Linked DNA regions of Dinoroseobacter shibae DFL 12 = DSM 16493. The protein of the gene in region 2 interacts with the protein of the main gene of each other region in a pairwise test. Links are inferred from orthologs where the notes say so. Each region holds a gene or a part of one and is shown on either strand. Other genes may lie near its edges. The genes, in order: ftsA and DSHI_RS03025.

Evidence for each region.
Region 1: the proteins of DSHI_RS03025 (region 2) and ftsA interact in binary tests that used the Escherichia coli proteins (3 or more experiments, as listed by UniProt). The link is inferred for Dinoroseobacter shibae DFL 12 = DSM 16493 from one-to-one orthologs.

Annotation. Positions count from the first base shown.
Region 1 is NC_009952.1:2,549,831-2,560,904, forward strand. The notes cover bases 6,452-9,450. They hold ftsA (cell division protein FtsA), read right to left. Parts: upstream 8,619-9,450; coding sequence 7,284-8,618; downstream 6,452-7,283. Other genes in these bases: ftsZ (cell division protein FtsZ), read right to left, coding at 6,452-6,859; DSHI_RS12305 (cell division protein FtsQ/DivIB), read right to left, coding at 8,618-9,450. Outside these bases: DSHI_RS12275 (chloride channel protein), read right to left, coding at 1-1,270; DNA repair protein RecN, read right to left, coding at 1,433-3,094; DSHI_RS12285 (outer membrane protein assembly factor BamD), read right to left, coding at 3,183-4,022; lpxC (UDP-3-O-acyl-N-acetylglucosamine deacetylase), read right to left, coding at 4,124-5,044; more of ftsZ, read right to left, coding at 5,264-6,451; more of DSHI_RS12305, read right to left, coding at 9,451-9,511; DSHI_RS12310 (D-alanine--D-alanine ligase), read right to left, coding at 9,499-10,425; murB (UDP-N-acetylmuramate dehydrogenase), read right to left, coding at 10,490-11,074. UniProt on the Escherichia coli protein: Essential cell division protein that assists in the assembly of the Z ring. May serve as the principal membrane anchor for the Z ring.
Region 2 is NC_009952.1:576,929-587,773, forward strand. What follows is about bases 7,895-10,845. They hold DSHI_RS03025 (rod shape-determining protein), read right to left. Parts: upstream 9,914-10,845; coding sequence 8,876-9,913; downstream 7,895-8,875. Other genes in these bases: DSHI_RS03015 (hypothetical protein), read right to left, coding at 7,895-7,948; mreC (rod shape-determining protein MreC), read right to left, coding at 7,941-8,840; DSHI_RS03030 (2-isopropylmalate synthase), read right to left, coding at 10,162-10,845. In the rest of the region: DSHI_RS02975 (ABC transporter ATP-binding protein), read right to left, coding at 1-339; DSHI_RS02980 (permease), read right to left, coding at 524-1,570; DSHI_RS21625 (ArsR/SmtB family transcription factor), read right to left, coding at 1,542-1,886; DSHI_RS02990 (uracil-DNA glycosylase family protein), read left to right, coding at 1,964-2,572; DSHI_RS02995 (SseB family protein), read left to right, coding at 2,569-3,354; DSHI_RS03000 (2-hydroxyacid dehydrogenase), read right to left, coding at 3,388-4,323; rod shape-determining protein RodA, read right to left, coding at 4,333-5,472; mrdA (penicillin-binding protein 2), read right to left, coding at 5,469-7,412; more of DSHI_RS03015, read right to left, coding at 7,409-7,894. UniProt on the Escherichia coli protein: Forms membrane-associated dynamic filaments that are essential for cell shape determination. Acts by regulating cell wall synthesis and cell elongation, and thus cell shape.

The DNA.
Region 1 (11,074 bases), 2.0 Mb from region 2 along the record:
TCTGCCAGTCGCCGGTCAGCTCGAACACGATCAGGGTCGTCGAGATCGGCGCGCCCAGCACCGCGGCGGCCACCGCCCCCATCCCCGCCAGCGCGTAGAGCGCTTCGGAGCCTGACACATCGGGGAAGACGCCCGTGGCGATCATCCCGAAGGCCAGCCCCGTCAGCGCGCCGACCATGAGCGAGGGCGAGAAGATGCCGCCCCCCATGCGCCCGCCGATGGTGATCGCCACCGCGACCACCTTGAGGATGGCGAACACGATCGCCTCGTGCAGCAGCAGTTGCGAGGTCAGGGCGTTGGTCGTGGTCTCGTAGCCGACCCCGATGATATGCGGGAACCAGATCGCCAGCAGCCCCAGCAGCACCCCCGCGAAAGCCGGGCGCAGGTAGCGCGGAAGGCCGGTGACCTTCTGCAGGTGGTTGGCGAAATCCTCGGTCCAGAACACCGATTTCATCAAGACGATGGCGACCAGGCCGCAGACGAGCCCCAGCAGCAGGAAGGCCGGCAGTTCGACATAGAACGCCAGCGCGTTGGCCTCGGGCAGAGAAAACTCGGTCACGTCGCCGAATTCCAGCCGGTTGATCACCGTCCCGGCGGCCGAGGCGATGACGATGGGCGCGAAGGCGTGGACCGCGAAATGGCGCAGCACCACCTCCAGCGCGAAGAGCGCCCCGGCGATGGGGGCGTTGAACGAGGCCGACACGGCGGCGGCAACCGCACAGCCGAGCAGGTCGCGCCCGGTGATCCCGTCGGCATGGATGCGGTTGCTCACCCAGCTGGAGATCACGGCGGCCAGGTGGACCACCGGCCCCTCGCGCCCGGACGACCCGCCGGTGGACAGGGTGATCCAGGAGGCGACCGCCGAGGCGATGCCCGCGCGCTTCTCGACCCGGCCCTCGTAGAGCGCGGAGCCCTCGATCACATCCGCGACCGACCGCACCCGCCCGTCATCGGTGAAAAAATGCAGGATCAGCCCCACCACCAGCCCGCCCAGCGTCGGCACGATCACCAGCCAGTACCAGGGCAGGCCCGCCGCGTGGTCGATCACCGCGCGCACATCCTCGTGGCCGTAGGCCATTGTCTGGAGCCAGTGAATCCCCTTGCGGAAGATCAGCGCCGCAAAGCCCGCCGCGATGCCCACGGCCAGCGCGATGAACCAGAACTGGATCTGGCTGGGGCCCTGGCGGCGGATCGTGACGGAGGCGCGCGCAAGCGCGCTGCGCCATGCACCCAGCTGCTGAGCAAAGAAGCCTTGGGGCGGGTTCGACATGAAAAGCGGCGGTCCTTGCGCCGGATCAACGGGTTACAATTCTGTTACGCTACGCTCCCGCGCCGCCAAACCCAAGGGGACGCGGGGCCGCGCCCCCCGGGTGCGGGCGATTTGTTTCGGGCTTGCAACGATCTTTGCGCGGTCCCGGGGCACCGTTGCGCGTCAGGCAACGTCCAGCAGGGCGCGCGCCGCGGCCCGGGCCGCGTCCGTGACCACGTCGCCGGACATCATCCGGGCGATCTCGTCCACGCGGTCCGGCGGGGCGAGCGGGACGACCCGGGACAGGGTCACATCCGCCTGCACGGTTTTCTCCACCCGCCAGTGGTGAGCCCCGAGCGCCGCGACCTGGGGCGAATGGGTGACGACCAGCACCTGCCCCGCCTCGGCCAGGGATTGCAGCCGCCGTCCCACCGCGTCGGCGGTGGCCCCGCCCACGCCCCGGTCGATCTCGTCAAAGATCAGGGTCAGCCCCTCGGTCCCGGCGGTCAGGCAGACCTTCAGCGCCAGCAGGAATCGCGACAGCTCCCCGCCCGAGGCGATCTTGTTGAGCGCCCCGGCGGGCGCGCCGGGGTTGGTGGCCACGCGGAAGGTCACCTGGTCGGCCCCGTCCGGGCCGGGGGCGGCGGGCGTGATCTCGGTGCCGAAGACCGCGCGCTCCATCTTCAGGGGGGCGAGCTCGTCGGCCATGGCGGCGTCGAGCCGCCCGGCCGCCGCGCGGCGCGCCGCGGTCAGGGCCCCGGCGGCGGCGGCATAGGCGGCCTCGGCCTCGGCAAGGGCCTGCTCCAGCCCCTGCAGCCGGTCGGCACCGGCATCGAGCGTGTTCAGCCGCGCGCGCAGAGTGTCGGCAAACCCGCCGAGATCGTCGGCGGCCACCCCGTGCTTGCGCGCCAGCCCGCGCAGGGCGAAGAGCCGCTCCTCGGTCCGCTCCAGCTCCAGCGGATCGACGCCCAGACCGTCGAGCGCGCGCTCTGTGCCGTCGGAGGCCTCGCCCAGCTCCACCAGCGCGCGCGACAACGCCCCGATGGGCGCGTCCAGCGCTCCGTCCGCCTCTGCCGCGACGCCTTCGAGCCAGCGGGTCGCATCCACCACGAGGGATTCCGCCCCGCCATCGGGCGCGATCAGTGCCTGCAGGGCGCGGGCCACGTCGGCGCGGATCTTCTCGGCGGCCTGCATCCGGCGGCGGGCGATGTCGAGCTCGGCTTCCTCGCCGGGCTGGGGGTCGAGCGCATCCAGCTCGCCCACCGCATGGCGCAGGAATTCCTCGTCCGCGGCGACAGCGGCGACCTCGGCCCGGGCGGTCTCCAGCGCGCTCTGGGCCGCGGCCCGGGCGCGCCAGGCCGATGCCACCTCGCGCCGCAACCGGTCATGACCGCCGAAATCATCCAGCAACGCCCGGTGCCCCTTGGGGTCGAGCAGCCCGCGATCGTCCTGCTGGCCGTGCAACTCGACCAGCACATCCGACAGGGCCCGCAGGACCGTGCCCGAACAGGCGCGGTCGTTCACATAGGCCGATTTGCGCCCCTCGCCCGTGTTCACCCGGCGCAGGATCAGCTCGCCCTCGGGGTCCGGAAAGCCCGCCGCGCGCAGCACGGCGAAGGCGGGATGGTCCGGGGCCAGGTCGAACACCGCCGTCACCTCCCCCTGGGCGGCGCCCTGGCGCACCAGGTCTGCGCGCCCGCGCCAGCCCAGCACGAAACCGAGCGCGTCGAGCAGGATCGACTTGCCCGCGCCGGTCTCGCCTGTCAGCACATTGAGCCCGGCCCGGAAATCCAGAACCAGATGGTCGATGATCAGGATGTCGCGAATGTCGAGCCGCGCCAGCATCCCCTGCCCCTCTATACGCCCATACACCTCTAGATGATGTGGCGCGTTTCCCCGCCCCACGCAAGCCCTGCCATGCCGCGCGGCAAACTCAGAGCCAGGTGCCGCGCACCATCTGGCGGTAGATCGTGCTGAGCCAACCGGTTTCCTGCGCGTCCGGGGACAATCCGCGCTCGGTCAGCAACCGGAAGCTGTCCTCGTACCAATCGGTGGCCTGGTAGTTGAAGCCGAGGATCGCGCCGGCGGTCTGCGCCTCCCCCTCCAGCCCGAGCGACAGGTAGGCCTCCACCAGCCGGTGCAGCGCCTCGGGGGTGTGGGTCGTGGTCTGGAAATCCTCCACCACCACGCGGAAGCGGTTGATGGCGGCGGCGTAATGGCCGCGCTTGAGGTAATAGCGCCCGATCTCCATCTCCTTGGCGGCGAGATGGTTGAAGGCGAGGTCGAATTTCAGGATCGAGGACTTGGCATAGCTGCTCTCGGGATAGACCTCGATCACCGTGCGCAGGGCCTGCAATGCCTGGAAGGTCAAGCCCTGGTCGCGGCCCACATCGTCGATCTGGTCATAATAGCTGAGCGCCAGAAGGTATTGCGCATAGGCCGCGTCCTCATCGGCCGGGTAGAAATCGAGATAGCGCTGTGCCGCGGCACGGCTGCTCTCGTATTCGCGGTTCCGGTGATAGGTGAAGGCCTGCATGATCAGCGCGCGCTTTGCGAATTCGGAGAACGGATAAAGCCGCTCGACCTCGCCGAAATAACGCGCGGCCTCGTCGAGATTGTTGGCCTGCAATTCGAACTCGGCGCGGTTGAAGATCACGTCCGGGGGCGATTCCTCCAGGGCGGGGAATTCGGGTTGCTGGCTGCCGCAGGCGGCCAGGATCACGGCCAGCCCCAGCGCCAGCATCCGGTTACGGAGGGTCCCCACGCGCGTCATCATGTCCCCGGTCTTGTCTGCACACGGCCGGATCCCATGACCCGCCCGGGCGGTGTTTAGCACGTTTGCCGGAAGTTAAAAACGGAGATTGCGCCGCGGCCTCAGGCCACCAGGCGCAGGTCCGTGCGATGCAGGCCCGAGCCCGGCAGGCGCGCGGCCATGGCGCGGCTGCAGGTCTCGACCACATAGCTGCTCGGGTCCGCGAAAAGCGCCCGCAGGAGCGTGTTGGTCATGGTGTGGCCGGCCCGTTCGCCGGTGTAGCGCCCGAAGATCGGCGCGCCGGCCAACGCCAGGTCGCCCACCGCGTCGAGCATCTTGTGGCGGACCGCCTCGTCCGGGTGGCGGAAGCCGCCGGGGCTGAGCACGCGCGCGCCGTCGACCACGACCGCGTTGTCATAGGTGCCGCCGAGGGCGAGGCCCTGGGCATGCATCGCGTCCACGTCCGACTGGCGGCAGAAGGTGCGGCTGTCGCACAGCTCCCGCACGAAGGTGCCGTTGGCCATGGACAGGCGCTTGGACTGGTCGCCGATGGCGCTGTCGACGAAATCGATGTGAAAGCGCAGCTCGAAACCGGGCGCCGGGTCGAGCCGGGCCATGGCAAGGCCATCGCGGACCTCGACCGGTTTGAGGATGCGCAGCAGGCGGCTCGGCTCGGACAGATCGCGGATGCCCGCGGCGAGGAAGCCTGCGACAAACTCGGCGGAGCTGCCGTCGAGGATCGGTACTTCGGGGCCGTTCAACTCGATCAGCGCATTGTAGATGCCGCAGCCCGACAGGGCGGCCATCACATGCTCCACGGTGGAGACGGTCATGCCCGCGTCGTTGCGCAGCTTGGTGCAGAGCGGTGTGCGGTCTACCTGGTCCCAGCGCGCGGCGACGAAATTGTCGCCCGCCAGCACATCGGTGCGCTTGAACCAGATCCCGTATTCTGCCGAGGCCGGGTGTACGACCATGCGTACGGGTGCGCCGCTATGGAGCCCTACGCCTTCGAAGACGACCTTGGATTTGAGCGTTTTCTGCACGTCACCACCTCATATACGCGACGGTTTTCCCGCCGTTATGAGGGTATTAAGTCAGCAATCGCGATGATCTCAACTCAATCTTTGCAACGGTGTGAAACATAGAAAATCGGGCTCGGCGGAACTTCGCCTGATTCAGGGGGGTCTGTGGGCAACCTTTTGTTATCAGGCACAAAAAAGCCGCCCTGAGGCGGCTTCCCTGTGCATTTTTCGTGACCAAACCTAGTTGGCCTGACGCCGCAGGAAGGCGGGGATCTCGACCTTTTCGTGGTCCGGGTCGACCATTTGCGGTTCGCTCACGGGGCTGGGGCGGCGGGCCTGCGGGCTGGCCGCGTGGCCGTGATCGGCCGCCTGGCCGGTCATGCGGTTGATCAGGGAATTGATCCCGAAGCCGCGTTTTTCCGCCCCCTCCCCCGGGTCTGCCGGCGCGCGCGACGGCGCGGCCCCGACCGATTTGGTGGAGTTCACCGCCGTGCGCAGGCGCGCGAGGGTCTCGGGGGTCGGCGTGCCGGGCTTGCGCGGCTGGGGGGCGACGAACTCGGACGCGGGCGAGCCCGGCTCGAACCCGTTGGGGTCATAGGCATCGGGCTGGGCGCGGAAGGTTTCGACCTTCCGGCTCTCGGCGGTGGCGAAGAGATCCTCCTCGACCGGCTCCTCGGCGGGGGCGCGCTGCGCGACCTCCTGGAGGCGGGAGGGGGCCTCTTGCGGCTCCGGCGCGGCCTCGACCGCGGCGACCTCGGGCTGATAGACCGGCTCCGGCGTCTCGTCGGCCGGCTCGGCCGCGAAGCTCGATGCCGGGGTGAGCGGCTCGGACATCCGGCGGCGCGGCGTCGGCACGTCCTGCTGGGCCTCGACGGCGTCGATCCCCGTGGCCACCACGGAGACGCGCATCGCCCCTTCCATGGAGGTGTCGAGCGTCGAGCCGACGATGATGTTGGCTTCCGGGTCCACCTCTTCGCGGATCCGGTTCGCGGCCTCGTCCAGCTCGAACAGGGTCAGGTCGTAGCCGCCGGTGATGTTGATCAGGACGCCCTTGGCGCCACGCAGGCTGATCTCGTCCAGCAGCGGGTTGGCGATCGCCTTCTCCGCGGCCTGGGTCGCGCGATCCTCGCCAGTGGCCTCGCCGGTGCCCATCATCGCCTTGCCCATCTCGTCCATCACGGCGCGCACATCCGCGAAGTCGAGGTTGATGAGACCCGGCTGCACCATCAGGTCGGTCACCCCCTTGACGCCCTGGTAGAGCACGTCATCGGCCATCGAGAACGCCTCGGTGAAGGTCGTCTTCTCATTGGCCAACCGGAACAGGTTCTGGTTGGGGATGATGATCAGGGTATCGACCACCTTTTGCAGGATCTCGACGCCTTCCTCGGCCTGGCGCATCCGCTTGGCGCCTTCGAACTGGAAGGGTTTGGTGACCACGCCGACGGTCAGAACACCCAGCTCCCGCGCCGCCTGCGCGATGATCGGGGCAGCACCCGTGCCGGTGCCGCCGCCCATGCCCGCGGTGATGAAGCACATATGCGCGCCCGCGAGGTGATCGACGATTTCCTCGATGCTCTCTTCGGCGGCGGCCGCGCCCACGCTGGGCCGCGCACCGGCGCCAAGCCCTTCGGTCACTTTCGCGCCGATCTGGATTTTGGCCGGGGCGTTGGAGCCCTGCAGCGCCTGGCTGTCGGTGTTCGCAATGACGAATTCCACGCCATCGAGCTGCTTGTCGATCATGTTGTCCACGGCGTTTCCGCCGGCGCCGCCGACACCGAAGACGGTGATCCGGGGCTTGAGTTCGTTATGCTCTGGCATGGTGAGGTTCAATGTCATGAAAAGGGTCCGCCTGCTCTTGGTTATCGCCGCAGGGTTAAGGGCGCGTTAACCCCATCCGCGACTGTATTAGCCCCGGATATTAGACGCTCGCGGCCTTTGCGTCACCCAAAAACAACGCTTCAGACACAAAATCTGCGCGTAATCTTGCAATTTTCCGCTGAGTCTCGGTGGCGGCGCAAGCTGTTGCGGTCGGGCGCGCTCATGCATCTAGGCGGACGCACTCGGTCACGAATGGCCCGGCCCTGCCGCGCGGATATCGCGGCGTATTCTCAGTGTTTGCGGGTGACTGCTCGGCCCCCCGGCGCGTCGTGGTTCGACGTCTGCGATCAGGATACGCCAAAAGCCCCGCGGCGTCACGCGTTCGACGCGGAAAAACGCCGCGGTGGGCGGATTTTTTGCGCGATTCGACGGGGCGCGCGGCCTACCAGTTGTCGCGCACCCAGCGGACCGCGCGCTTGAGTGATCGGGCCGGGTAGCGGTCATGGGGCATCTCGAAATCCCACCATTCGTCCTGGGGATGTGCGGCATGCAGGCACAGCCCCACCACCGAAGCGAATTCCGGCCCCGAGGTCGATTGCGGCAACCCGCGCACCCGCAGGGGTCGGCCCACGCGCACCTGGGGCCCGAGTATCTTGGCCGCCAATCCGTCGAGGCCCTGCAACTGGCTGCCGCCGCCGGTGAGCACGATCTGCTGGCTGGGCAGCTGGTCGAACCCCGCCCCCACCAGCCGGTCGCGCACGTCTTCGAGGATCTCCTCCACCCGGGGGCGGATGATCCCGATCAGCTCCGACCGGCTGACCGTGCGACGGTCATGTTCCCAATCGCCGGTCTCGGAGGTGATCTCTATCTGCTCGCGGTCATCCATGCCCGTGGCCAGAACCCCGCCATAGATCGTCTTGATCCGCTCGGCGAAGGCGTGCGGCACGGACAGGCCCTTGGAGATGTCGGAGGTGATGTGATCGCCGCCCAGGCGCACGCTGTCGGCATAGATCATGTGTTTCTTGAGAAAGATCGACACGCCGGAGCTGCCCGCGCCCAGGTCGATGCAGGCGGCGCCCAATTCGCGCTCGTCCTCGACCAGGGCCGAGACGCCGGAGACATAGGAGGACGACGCCAGGCCCGCGAGTTCGAGATCGCAGCGCTTGACCGCATAGAGAAGGTTCTGGATCGCGGTCTGCTGCACGGTCAGGACATGCATGTCCGCCACCAGCCGCTTGCCGATCTGGCCGCGCGGGTCGTTCAGGCCCGACCGATGATCCAGCGCGAAATTCACCGGCTGGGCATGGAGCACCTCGCGCCCCTCGCCGAAATCGGGCAGGTCGCAGCGCGCCAGCACCTGGGCGATGTCCTGCTCGGACACGGCCTCGCCCGCGACCTCCACCTGCCCCGACACCCCGTAGGAACGCGGCTCGGCGCCGGAGAAACTGGCGATGACGTGATCGACCCGGACCTGCGCCATTTTCTGGGCACCTTGCAGGGCGGTGCGGATCGCGCGCTCGGCCTCCACCATGCCGTCGATCTCGCCGAAGCGGATGCCGCGCGACCGGGTCGCGGCGGCGCCGATCACCCGGAACCGGGACTGGCCCGCCATGGTGCCCACGCCGTCGGCCTCATGCTCGGGCGCGGGGCCGTCGAATTTCAGCACCAGGCAGGCCACCTTGTTCGTGCCGATGTCCAACACGGCCACCACCCCGCGCTGCATCGCGGCCTGCCGCATGTTCCGCATGGCCCGCTGGGCCGAATAAAGGTCCTTCATCATTCGATCCTGTCGTTGGTGAGACCACGAATGGTCCAGAGCGCATCGAGCGCATCGGGGTTGAGCCGCACGGTCGGGCGGTCCGGAAGCCGCATGTCGACCACGGAAATGTCGCGCGCAAAGAGGTCTTCGGCCTGGTCAAGCTCGATCACCCGGGCGAGGGCCAGTTCGGCCTCCCGCTCGGGCAGCAGGATGCGCTGGCCCTCGGTCAGCACCACGTCCCAGCGCCGCTCGCCCATCCGTTGCAGACCGATGATCCGCGGGGCGAGCTCTTCGGCCACCTCCAGCAGGCGCAGCGCCTCGGCCACCGCCCGGTTGCCGCCCGGGCCCGCCACCAGCGGCAGGGCGGCATGGGCCGCGCGGGATTCGATGGGCCCGACCCGGTGACCCTCGGCATCGAGGATCTCCAGCGTCTGGCGGGTCTGCCAGACCACCGCCGGCGTGCGTTCGACGATCTCGATGGCGAGGATGCCCGCGGCCTGGATCGACAGGTCGACCTCGGCCACCGCGTCAAGCTCGCCGATGATCCGGTCCATCGCCTCGAGGTCCAGCGCGAAGGAGCTGACGGGGAAGTCGATGGGCACCACCTCGTGGATGTCCTCGATCAGTTCGGTGGAGGCGCCGGAGACCGACATGGCGTTGACCATGAATTCCGGGCGCTGCTCGATCTGGGTGCGCAGGGCGATGGTCTGGGCCACCAGCTCGTCGCGCAACTCCTGGTTCTGCAGCAGCCAGCCCACCCCGAAGGCCAGGACGAAGGCGGGCAGGCCGACCCGGATCAGCGCATGAAAAAGCGGCGTGAGCAGCAACCGCTGCACCCGGTAGCTGAGCCGCGAGGGCGCGGGGTCGGGGCGCGCCTGCGCGGTGCGGCGCCGGAAGCTCAACGGTCGCATGAGGCGTCCTCCACGATCCAGCGGCAGAGCGCGCCGAAGCCCAGCCCCACATGCTGCGCCTGTTCGGGGGTCAGGGAGGTGGGCGTCATCCCCGGCTGGGTGTTGGTCTCCAGCAGGGCCAGCCCATCGAGGCTGCGGCGCGGATCCCAGCGGAAATCGGTGCGCGAGATCCCGCGGCAGCCGAGTACCCGGTGCGCGGTCTCGGCATGGGCCATGCAGGCGTCGTAGACATCCCCGGGCACCTCGGCCGGCAATACATGGCGCGACCCGCCGGGGACGTATTTCGCGTCGTAATCGTACCAGCCCTCGGTCACGATATCGGTGACACAGAGCGCGCGGTCCCCCTGCACGGTCACGGTCAGCTCCCGCCCGGGCACGAAGGCCTCCACCATCAGCGTGTCGGGCAGGTCGTCCGCCAGCTCCGGCGCGGCCTCCGCCCCCTCGGGCACCAGGTACACCCCGACGGACGAGCCCTCATTATAGGGTTTGATCACGTAAGGCGGCGGCATCACGTGGCGCGCGGCGATCTGCGCCCTGGTGAAAAGCCCGCTCGTGGCGATCGGCAGCCCGGCCGCCGCATAGGCGGCCTTGGTGCGTTCCTTGTCCATCGCCAGGGCCGAGGCCAGCACGCCCGAATGGGTATAGGGGATGCGCAGCCATTCCAGCAGGCCCTGCACGCAGCCATCCTCCCCCCAGCGGCCATGGAGCGCGTTGAACACCACGTCCGGGCGCAGATCTTCGAGCCGCGCGGCCAGGTCCGGACCCGCATCGAGGTCGATCACCTCGAACCCCTCTGCCCGGAGCGCAGCCCCGCATTCGCGTCCCGACGACAGGGACACGGCGCGTTCCGACGAGGTACCGCCCATCATCATGGCCACCTTGGGGGATGCCTTGCTCGACACGTCCCGCCTCATGTTTTCTCCGGGACTCTTTCGGACCCGGTTGCTGCTCGGTCCCCGGCCCGTCTGACGCAGGCGATTATGCGGGGGGCGTCCGCCCGGGCTGGCCGATGCGGATCACTTCCCAGTGTAGCGAATGGCCCGTGGCTTGGAAAACCTTTTTTCGCACTTCCTCGCCGAGGGATTCCAGCTCGGCGGCAGTGGCGCCCCCGGTATTGACGAGGAAGTTCGGATGCTTGGGCGACATCTGCGCCGCGCCGCGCATGGCACCGCGCATTCCCGCCGCGTCGATCACCGCCCAGGCCTTGGCCTCGTGGGTGTCGTCCGCGCGCCCGGTGGAGCTGAACCCGGCCGGGTTGCGGAAGGTCGACCCGGCGGTGCGGTCTTTGGTGGGCTGTGTCGCCTCGCGCTTGGCCAGCTGGTCGGCCATGCGCGCCTCCAGCGCCTCCGGCGCGCCCGGCGGGCCTTCCATCACCACCTCCGTGATCACCGTGCCCGGGGGCAGATCGCTCTGCCGGTAGCGGAAATTCAGGTCCTCGCGCGTCAGGGTGATCGCCTCCCCCGCCCGGGTGAGCGCGGTGGCCTCGACGAAGACATCCGCCATGTAGGTGCCGTAGCAGCCCGCGTTCATCGCCACGGCCCCGCCGATCGTGCCCGGAATGGT
Region 2 (10,845 bases):
TTCTATACCCGCAACGTAGCGGCAGAAGGCTTCCACGAAATCGGCATCCAGGTGGTAGAGTTTGGCAATGTAACGGGCGTTTTCGCGCCCGGTATGCTTGCCGGAAACACCCCCCATGAACCCCAGGGGAAAAGAGATTCGCCCCTTGCGGGTGATCTGGCCTTCGTCCGGTTGCTCCAGCCCGGCCATCATGTTGATCAGCGTGGTCTTGCCGGTGCCGTTCTTGGCCAGAATGCCCATGGAGCGCCCTTCCTCCACGCGAAAGGATGCCCGGTCGAGGATGACCTTGCGCGATTTACCGGTCCAAAAGGACTTGCTGACCTGATCGAACTCGATCAATCGACTGCTCCCGAACGCCGTGAATGCCTAACGGATAACTTCGACAAGTTAACGACATACACAACACCCATGACGATCTTGATCAATCGTATTGATAAAGTGGATTGATCCAGGCCGGTATACGGCCTGGCCGCTGATGAGAGCAGATCCGGAGTGTGGCAAGCGCCCTCACTCACGGTACCGGTCACGCAATCATGTTCCAGGCAAGCCCGGCGAGGATCGCGCCGGTCAGGGAAAACCCCAGATACGACGCGAAAACCCTCGGTTTCACCAACGCCCAGACCGCAACGGCGGCCGGAATGCAACTGACGCCGCCCGCAATCACGAAGGACATTGCCGCACCCGGGGACATGCCCTGTTCCAGAAGACCCGCAATCAGCGGGACAGCCGCGTATCCGTTGAGGTAAAGCGGCGCGCCCACGATGCTGGCGATCAGGATCGGGCCTATGCCGTCCCCGCCCATGGCGCTCGCAATCAGGTCTGCGGGCACGTAGCGCAGCATGAGCGATTCCAGCACATAGGCCAGCAGCAGCCATTTTCCGAGAAACAGAAGGTTGTGGACCGCGACGTCGCGAAACTCGCGACGCCTCGGGGCTTCGCGCCAGAACGCCCAGACCGGCCGCCCATCGAAAGGCGTCGGGCCACAGCCGCAACACCCGGACTTCGGCGCAGATTTCAAAGGGTCGGCGTAGAGGGCTGTCCCGGCAAGGGCGCGCACGGAAAAGCCGCCCATCATCCCCAGCCCGATGGCCGCGACCGTTTTGCCCAAGGCGAAATCGAGGCCCAGAGCACCGGAGGTGATGAAGAACATGGCCGGGTCCATGAGCGGCGACGCCAGCCAGAACGCCATCACCGCGCTCAGCGGCGCGCCGACGGCGAGCAGGGCGGCGATGAACGGGATCACTTCGCAGGAACAAAAGGGCGAGAGCCCGCCGAAGGCGGCGGCCAGCACGATCATGCGGGTCTCGTTGCCTTGAAAAACCTTGGCCAGCAGGGTCGTGGCCCCTGCGGCGCGCAGATAGGCGACAGTGCCGATCGCGAACAGGATGAAGATCAGCGTATGCCCAAAGGACCCGAGCGTGTTCTCGATGACCGGGCGCAGGGCGGCCGTGTCGAGGACCGCAACCGCGACCAGGATAACGGCGATGGCGGTGAGGGCCGCATCGGGGCGGGGCAGGCGGCGCCGTTTGGCGTGGCCGAGGTCAGGAGGCTGTGTGGAGGTCTCGGCCATGGTCGTGTCCTGTGGGCGTATCGGCGCAGCATTGCGCCAGAAGGTAGTCGGAAAGGCCCGTCACCCGGTCATAGACGACGGTGCAGCGGATGATCCGACCCTCGCGGGTCTGCTGGACGAGACCAGCCTGCACGAGGGTTTTGACATGATGTGTCAGGGTCGATCCGCTGACACCGGCCCGTGCCCCGAGAACACCGATGGGCAGCCCTTCGGGACCTGCGCGCACCAGCACTTCGAGCACGCCGAGGCGCTGGGGGGCACCAAGGGCGGCAAAGGCAGCCGCCGCTTGGGCGCGTGAGTCGGTTTTCGTTTCCATATTTCTATGATTATAGAAATATAGTTTTTTGCAAGCTCCCTCTTGGGTCTTTCGGCGACCTGTCGCAGGGTGCGGTCATGTCCGATCACGCTCTTGCCAAAGACCTGGCGGCCTGCACGCTCTGCGCGAGCCGTTTTGCGACCACGGCCTCGGCGCATCGGCCCCGGCCGGTGGTGTGGTTCCGCCCGACCGCACGGGTGCTGATCGCGAGCCAGGCGCCGGGGATGCGCGCGCACAAGGCCGCGCGTCCGTTTACCGACCCGTCCGGTGTCCGCCTGCGCGCGTGGCTGGGGGTGAACGAGGACACCTTTTATGACAAGAACCTGTTCGCGATCGTGCCCATGGGCTTCTGCTTTCCCGGTTACGATGCCAAGGGCAGCGACCTGCCGCCGCCCAGGATCTGCGCACAGACCTGGCGCGCGCCCATTCTGGCGGGCTTACCGCAGATCGCGCTGACCCTGCTCATCGGGGGGTATGCGCAGAAATGGCATCTCGGGCCAGAGGCAAGGGCGGGGGTGACCGAGACCGTGCGCCGCTGGCGCGACTACGCGCCCGATGTTTTCCCCTTGCCGCACCCGTCGTGGCGCAATACCGCATGGCTCAACCGTAACCCTTGGTTCGAAGCGGAATGTCTGCCTGCCCTGCGGGCGCGCCTCGGCGAGGTGTTGAAGCAGGTGGAGACATGACGGAAACAAGCCCACTCGATACCGCGCATGCGGCAATGGAAGCCGATCCGCAGGATGATGCCGCGCGGCTGCGTTTCTATGACCGTCTCGCGGACGCGGAGCTGTTCTTGTTGCTGGAGGGCGAGGCCGAGGGCGACCGCATCACCCCCCGGGTCTTTCCGGTGGAAGAGCACCGCTATGTGCTGGCCTTCGACCGCGAAGAGCGTTTGACCCGATTTGCCGAAGGGCCCGCCGCCTATGCGGGGCTGTCCGGTCGGAGTGTGGTGCAACTCCTGGCCGCGCAGGGGCTGGGGCTGGGTCTGAACCTGGAGGTCGCGCCATCGGCAATGCTGCTGCCGCCGGAGGGTGTAACCTGGCTGGCCGAAACGCTCGGGGTCTCCCCTGAAGAGCTGGCTGCGAAACCGGCGGAAATCACGCCCCCGCGCGGGCTGCCCGAAGCGGTGCTGACCGCCCTCGATGCCAAGCTGGCCACGGCATCGGGACTGGCGCGTCGGGCTTACCTCGCCGGTGTCGCCTATGAGGATGGACGCCGCGGGCATCTTCTGGGCTTTCTGGGCACGGTGCCCGGGGCAGAGCCCGCCCTGGCGGCGGCCGTGCGCGAAGCGCTGGTCTTTTCCGGGATCGAAGCCGGGGCGCTCGATGTCGGCTTTCTGCGGGACAGCGACCCGCTGGCAGGGGCGTTGGCACGCCACGGGCTGCGGTTCGACCTGTCCGAGCCCGAGGCGTTCAGCGGCCCCTCTGCACCGGGCATGGACCCCGACCGCCCGCCGAAACTGAAATAGCCGCCGCGCTGACGCGTTTGGCGCGCGGCCGGATCAGTAGCCCGCCTGCCGGTCCACCAGATGCAGGAACGGCTCGCCGGCTTCGCCCCGCCTGATGTTCTCGACCACCACCCGGGCTGCGGTTTCCGGACGCGTCTCGGACGCGATATGGGGCGTGACGGTGACCTTCGGATGGGACCAGTACGGGTCATCCGGCGGCAACGGTTCGGTGCGGAAGGTGTCCAGGGTCGCATGACCGACCTGCCCGCTGTCGAGCGCGGCCAGCAGCGCTGCATCATCCACCAAACCGCCGCGTCCGGGGTTGAGCACCACCGCACCCTCCGCCAGGCAGGCCAGCGCCCCCGCATCGAGGATGCCCTCGGTCGCGGGCGTATGCGGCACCAGCAGGATGACGACTTCTGCCCCAACGAGGGCTGCATGCAACGCGTCGCCTGAGAAGCTCTCGACGCCCGGGATGTCCTTGGGGCGCCGCGCATAGCCGCGCACCTGGAAATTCAGGGCCACGAGCGCCTCGCTGACCGCGGCCCCCAACGCGCCGAGCCCAACGACCGTCACCTTGCGGTCCCGTGCAAGCGGCGGGATGAAGTCGAAATGCCGCCAATCCCCGTTCTGGGTGGCCAGCATCCGGTCGATGCCGAGGTGATGGCGCAGCACATGGCCGACGCACCATTCCACCATTCCCTCGGTCAGCCCGGTATCCACCATGCGGGTCAGAGGCACGCGCAGGGTGTCGTTGCCCACGATCCCTTCCACCCCGGCCCAGAGGTTCTGAACCAGTTTCAGGCCCGTGAAAGGCGTGAAATCCTGCACCGGTCCGCCCGGGGCATAGATCATGTAATCCACCGTCGCCGGATCACTGGTATCGCAGTCGAGCCGTGCCGTCAGACCGACCTCTTCCAGGGCAGCTGTCAGCGGGGCTTGGTATTGGTCCCACCGTGCGTCCTGCGCGGCGAAGAGGATGCGGGGCATTCGATATCCTTACCTGGGGCGGTGGACATGAGCGCTCTGGACCAGGCCAAAACCGACCAGCAGCACCAGCATCGCAGAGCCACCGAAGCTGACCAGCGGCAGGGGCACGCCGACCACCGGGGCCAACCCCATCACCATCGCCATGTTCACGGAGAAAAAGAAGAAGAAGGTCGCGGCCACACCGATGATCAACAGGCTGGAGAACCGGTCCTTGGTCCGCATCGCGGACACAAGACAAAAGAGTACGATCAGACCGTAAAGTGCCAGCAGGGAGATGCCGCCGATGAAGCCGAACTCCTCGGCCAGTGTCGTGAAGATGAAATCGGTGTGCTTCTCGGGCAGGAAGTTCAGACGGCTCTGAGTGCCTTCCATGAACCCCTTGCCCGTCACGCCGCCGGACCCGAGGGCGATCTTGGATTGGGTGATGTGATAGCCCGCGCCAAGAGGGTCGTTTTCGGGGTTCAGGAAGGTGTCGATGCGCCGATACTGGTAGTCCTGCAACAGCTGCCAGTCGGTTCCGCGCGACATCAAAACCGCCGCGACCAGAGCAATGCCGCCCAGGATCACCACCGCGAAGTAAAGCCAGTGAACCCCCGCGACGAACATCACAACCCCGCCCCCGGCCATCAGCAGGATCGAAGTGCCGAGATCCGGCTGGCGGAGCACCAGGGCAACAGGGATCATGATCAGCAGCACGGGGACAAGCACCCAGAACGGGTGGGAGGTCTTCTTCAGATCCAGCACGTCGTAATAGGCAGCCAGCAGCATGATCAGAGTGATCTTCATCAGTTCCGAAGGCTGCAGGCGCATGAAGCCGAGATCGATCCAGCGCTGGGCGCCCATGCCGACCACGCCAAAGAATTCCACCGCCAGCAGCAGGACGAGCGACACGATATAGGCCAGCACCGAAAGGTTGCGCCAGACATAGATCGGCGTGAAGGCGACCACGAACATGATCGCCAATCCGAGGGCAAACCGCTTCATCTGCGGCTCGACCCACGGGGTCATGGATCCGCCCGCCACGGAATAGAGCATCAGGAACCCGAAGCTGGCCACCGCGACGATCAGCAGAATGAGCCCCCAGTTGAGGTGCAGCACCTTGGCGAGCCCGGTGGGGACCCGCTGAATCTGTGACTCGAGATAGCTCATGCGCGGCTGCGGCCCTGCTCGGGCTCCTGGCGCGGGCGCAACTCCAGTGCGCGTTGCCGCTCGTCGATCATGTTGCGCTGATGGGCGGGATAGGCGCTGAGCGGGGGCAGGCCGCCATAAAGCGCCTGTAGCAGGACGTCCCGCGCGATCGGGGCCGCGGCCTTGGAGCCACCGCCGCCATGCTCGACAACGACCGAGACGGCATAGCGCGGGGCATCGAAGGGGGCATAGCCCACGAACAAGGCATGATCGCGCCGGTTCCACGGCAGGTCTTCGTTGCGAAACACGCCGCGGGCGCGTTCTTCGACGGTGATGTTGCGGACCTGGCTGGTGCCAGTCTTTCCGGCGAGCCGATAGGTGCTCTCCGCGATGCGCGAGCCATAGGCCGTACCGCTGCGCAGGTTCGTCACCTCGTAGAGCGCGCGCTGGATCACCTCCAGATGCGCGCGGCGAATGCCGAGTGGCGCGGGGTCGGGCCGTGCCACGGGCCGGTCGTTCACAGCCCGGATCAGGCGCGGCATGATCTCGCGCCCGGTTGCGAGCCGCGCTGTCATCACGGCCAGTTGCAGCGGTGAGGCAAGAACGAAACCCTGCCCGATGGACGCATTCAGCGTATCGCCCACCTGCCACGCCTCGCCCCGGTTCGCGGCCTTCCAGGCGCGGTTGGGCATCAGGCCCTCGGCCACCGCCGACATGGGCACATCGAACCGGGTGCCGAGGCCAAAGCGGCGCGCCATCTCGGCGATCTTGTCGACGCCGACCTTCTGGCTGATGTCATAGTAATAGACGTCGCAGCTCTCCCGCAGGCTGTCGACCAGGTTCATCCAGCCATGGCCGCCGCGTTTCCAGCAATGGAATCGGCGCGTGCCCAGCTTGTAATGCCCGGGGCACCAGACCCGCTCGCCCGGGTCGATCACCCCTGCTTCCAGCGCGGCCAGCGCCGTCAACATCTTGAAAGTCGAACCGGGTGGATAGGTGCCCTGCACCGTCTTGTCGGCCAGGGGACGGTATTCATCCTCCAGCAGGGCTCTGTAATCGGCGCTGGATATCCCCCGTACGAACTTGTTCGGATCGAAACTGGGTGCCGAGGCGATGGCGCGGATATCGCCATCCTCGATATCCATCACCACCACGGCCGCGCTTTCCCCGGCCAGTCGGGCTTCGGTGTAGTTCTGCAGCGCGTGGTCGAGTGTGAGTTGCAGATTGGCGCCCGGTTGACCCTCGTCCCGGCGCAATTCTCGCATCACCCGGCCCGCGGCGTTCACCTCGATCTGGCTGCTGCCGGCCGAGCCGCGTAGCGCCTGTTCGAACTTGGCCTCCACCCCGGTCTTGCCGATCTGGAAGCGGGGGATCTGCAACAGCGGATCGTCATCGTTGAGCCGTTCGAGATCGAAATCGCTGACTGGGCCGACATAGCCGATGGAATGGGCGAAATCCTGGTCCAGCGGATAGTAGCGCGACAGCCCCACCTCGGTCACGATGCCGGGCAGGGCCGGGGCGTTGATGCTGATCTCGGAGAATTGCTCCCATGTCAGCCGGTCGGAAATCGTCACCGGCACAAACGGCGACCGACGGCCCATTTCCCGCCGCGCGCGCGCCAGGTCCTCTTCGGGAAGCGGGACGATATCCGTCAGTGTTCTCAGGACCGCATCCACGTCGCCTGCGTCCTCGCGCACGATCACGACCCGGTAATTCGGCGCATTGCCCGCCAGCAGAACCCCGTCACGGTCATAGATAAGCCCACGCGCCGGGGGCAGAAGGCGGATATTGATCCGGTTCTCTTCGGCCAGGAATTTGTACTGTTCGGCTTCCTTCACCTGCAACTCGCGCATGCGAACCGCGAGGGCACCCAGAACGCCCAGTTGCAGCCCGCCGACAATCAGCCCCCGGCGGGTGATCGTGCGCGCGCTGAGCTTCATGTCCTTGTCGGCCCGTTTCATACCCGCATCCCGAGAATGCGCGGACCATCGGTCGGGCGGGGGCGCACGCCGCACAGATAGACACTCGCCAGAACCACCACCGGATAGATCGCGAGCGTCGACAGAAGGTGGAGCATCTGCGCGCTGAACGCCGGTTGCGGCACAAGCGCAATCGCCAGCAGGACGCGCTCGGCCACGGTCATCGCCGTGAGTGTGGCTGCGACCAGGCCGAACTCGACGGCGATCGGGGTCTCGCCCTCCCGGTAGGCTTGGCGGCGCATCACCTCGGAGCCGACCAGCACAAGAAGCGTCCAAAGGCCGGGGGGGCGTTGGAACAAGAAATCCTCCACCAGCACCACCGCCACGATCAGCGTGACCGGAAGGACATCGGGGCGCCGCAGGACCCAGGCCAGGATAACGCAAAGCACCACGTCCGGCCCAGGGATCCGCGGCGCCGCCACGCTCAGCGGTAACAGCGCAACGATCAGGACGGCCGCCACAAGGGCCAGGAAGACCACGCGCAGCACCCACAGCTTCGGCTCGAACGCGCTACCCATCGGCGCGTTCCTCCAGGGCAGCGATGGGTGGCGTGTCGATCCCGTCGATCGGGGCGGCCTCGGGCAGGGCCGGGGTCGGCTGGCCGCGCAGGACGCGCAGAAACTTCAGTCGCTCGTAATCCGCCGCGAGGCGCAGGCGGAACCGGCGATCCGGACCGATGGCGACCTGGCCCGCCAGCAACTCGGCGGGAAAGACCCCGCCATCCCCGGATGTCACGACCCGGTCGCCGGCGCGCACCTGCTCGGGCGCTTCGATGAAGTCGATCAAGGGGGCTGCGGAGTTGTCGCCCACCAGCATCGCGCGCTGCCCCGAGGGCTGCAGGATCACGGGCACCCGGCTCGACGGGTCTGTCAGCAACAGCACCCTGGCCACCGACGGCGCCGTTCCCGCGATGCGGCCGACGAGGCCGAGACCGTCCATCGTGGCCCATCCATCTTGCACCCCGTCTTCGGAGCCGACGTTAAGCAGCACGGAACGCCGGAACGGCGAGCCGCTATCGGCCGTCACAACGCCGGTGATGAAGGTCAGCTCCGGCTCGATCCGGACATTGTTCAGCCCGAGAAGCTGCGCGTTCTCCTGCTCCAGTTGCAGGGCGGCTTCGCGCCAGGCCTTCATCTGCTGCAATTCGCGGCGCAACTCTTCGTTCTGCTCGAACAGACGCGCGTAGGACTGGAAGTCTTCTGCCATGCGCGACACAGCGGTGATCGGCGCCATCACCCAGTCGAGGTTGGGCACCACGCGCTCTATCACGCTCATCCGCATTTGCTCGACGCGTGGGCTGTCGATCCGCCAGAATGCGAACAGGCCGAGCAATACCACGACGAGACACCCGATCAGCACCCGGCGGATCGGCTTGAAATAGATGTCGTCTTCGTTGCGATGCCTTGCCAAGGTCTCTCCTCAGCGCGCCCGTGAGAGGGGACAGTTCAGCTTTCGTAGTCGATCGCGTGGCGCAGTTGCTTTTCGTATTCCAGCGCCTTGCCCGTGCCCAAGGCTACACAATTGAGCGACTCGTCGGCAATAGAAATGGGCAAGCCCGTCTGTTCGCGCAAGGCGAGGTCCAACTCACCCAGCAGCGCGCCGCCCCCCGTCAGCATCACGCCGCGATCCACGATGTCCGCCGCCAGATCCGGCGGTGTCGCCTCCAGCGCGGTCATCACCGCCTCGCAGATCTGCTGCACTGGCTCCGCGAGTGCCTCGGCCACCTGGGCCTGGTTCAACTCGGCCTCCTTCGGCACACCGTTGAGCAGGTCGCGCCCCCGGATATGGATCGTCGCGCCGCGCCCGTCATCGGGCATCCGTGACGTCCCGATCGAGGTTTTGATCCGCTCCGCCGTCGCCTCGCCGATCAGAAGGTTCTGCTGCCGCCGCAAATACGAGATGATCGCCTCGTCCATCCGGTCGCCGCCCACGCGCACGGAGCGCGCATAGACGATATCGCCCAGCGACAGCACGGCAACCTCGGTGGTGCCGCCGCCGATATCGACGACCATGGACCCCGTGGGATCCGTGATCGGCATCCCCGCCCCGATTGCCGCGGCAATGGGCTCGGCGATCAGACCGGCACGCCGCGCCCCGGCTTTGAGCACGGAGTCCCGAATGGCCCGCTTTTCAACCGGGGTTGCCCCATGGGGGACGCAGACGATGATCTTCGGTTTCGAAAACAGCGTCCGCCGATGGACCTTGCGAATGAAATGCTTGATCATCTCCTCGGCGACATCGAAATCCGCGATGACGCCTTCGCGCATCGGGCGGATCGCCTCGATGGAACCCGGCGTGCGCCCGAGCATCAGCTTGGCGTCCTCGCCCACGGCCAGAACCTGCTTCTTGCCGTCCTTGACATGGTACGCGACCACGGAGGGCTCGTTCAAGATGATGCCGCGCCCCTTGACGTAGACAAGGGTGTTCGCTGTCCCGAGGTCGATCGCCATGTCCGTGGAGAAGAGCGAAAAGCCACCTGCCATTGCTCGCAGTCCTCATGAGTAGAATCGTTGGCACAGACTCGACCGCGCCGAGGTGCAAGTCTTAATGAACCCTGCACCCCACAGGGTAAAGACCCATTTCCGGATGGCACGGGCAGCTTTCCGCTGGCTCCGTGGCGTTGGCGGTCCCGAGGATCTCTCGACTGGGGCACAAGAAAGCCCGATTGGGCTTGCGCAGGACCGAGGCGCCCGGGAAAGGACGCCTCGCACCCCTCTGCCGAGGTCGGTTTTCAGCTCACGTCCTTGTAGGACACTTCCTTGCGATCACTGCCCAGAGGCGACTTCTCGCGTCGCAGGATCAACCGGTTGAGCGCGGCGACATAGGCCTTGGCCGAGGCGACGACCGTGTCCGTGTCGGCCGCCTGGCCGGACACAATGCGCCCGTCTTCTTCCATGCGAACGGTCACGGTGGCCTGGGCGTCGGTCCCCTCGGTCACCGCATGCACCTGGTAGAGTTGCAGCCGCGCCGTATGGGGAAACAGCGCCTTGACCGCGTTGAACGTGGCATCCACGGGGCCATCGCCCTGGGCGGTCACCTGCTTGTCCACCCCGTCGATGGACAGGGTCAGGTCCGCTGATTGCGGCGCTTCGGTGCCGCAGATCACGCGCAGAAATTTCACCGACAGCCGCTCCCGCGCCGGATCGCTGCTGGATTCGGACATCAGCGCGACGAGATCCTCGTCGTAGATCTCCTTTTTGCGGTCGGCGAGGGCCTTGAACCGGACGAACACGTCCTTGAGCTGATTGTCGGCCAACTCGTAGCCGAGGTCCTTGAGCTTGGCGCGCAATGCCGCGCGGCCCGAATGCTTGCCCATCACTAGGTTGGTCTCGCTCAGACCGATATCCTCCGGGCGCATGATCTCGAAGGTCTCGGCGTTCTTCAACATCCCGTCCTGGTGGATGCCCGACTCGTG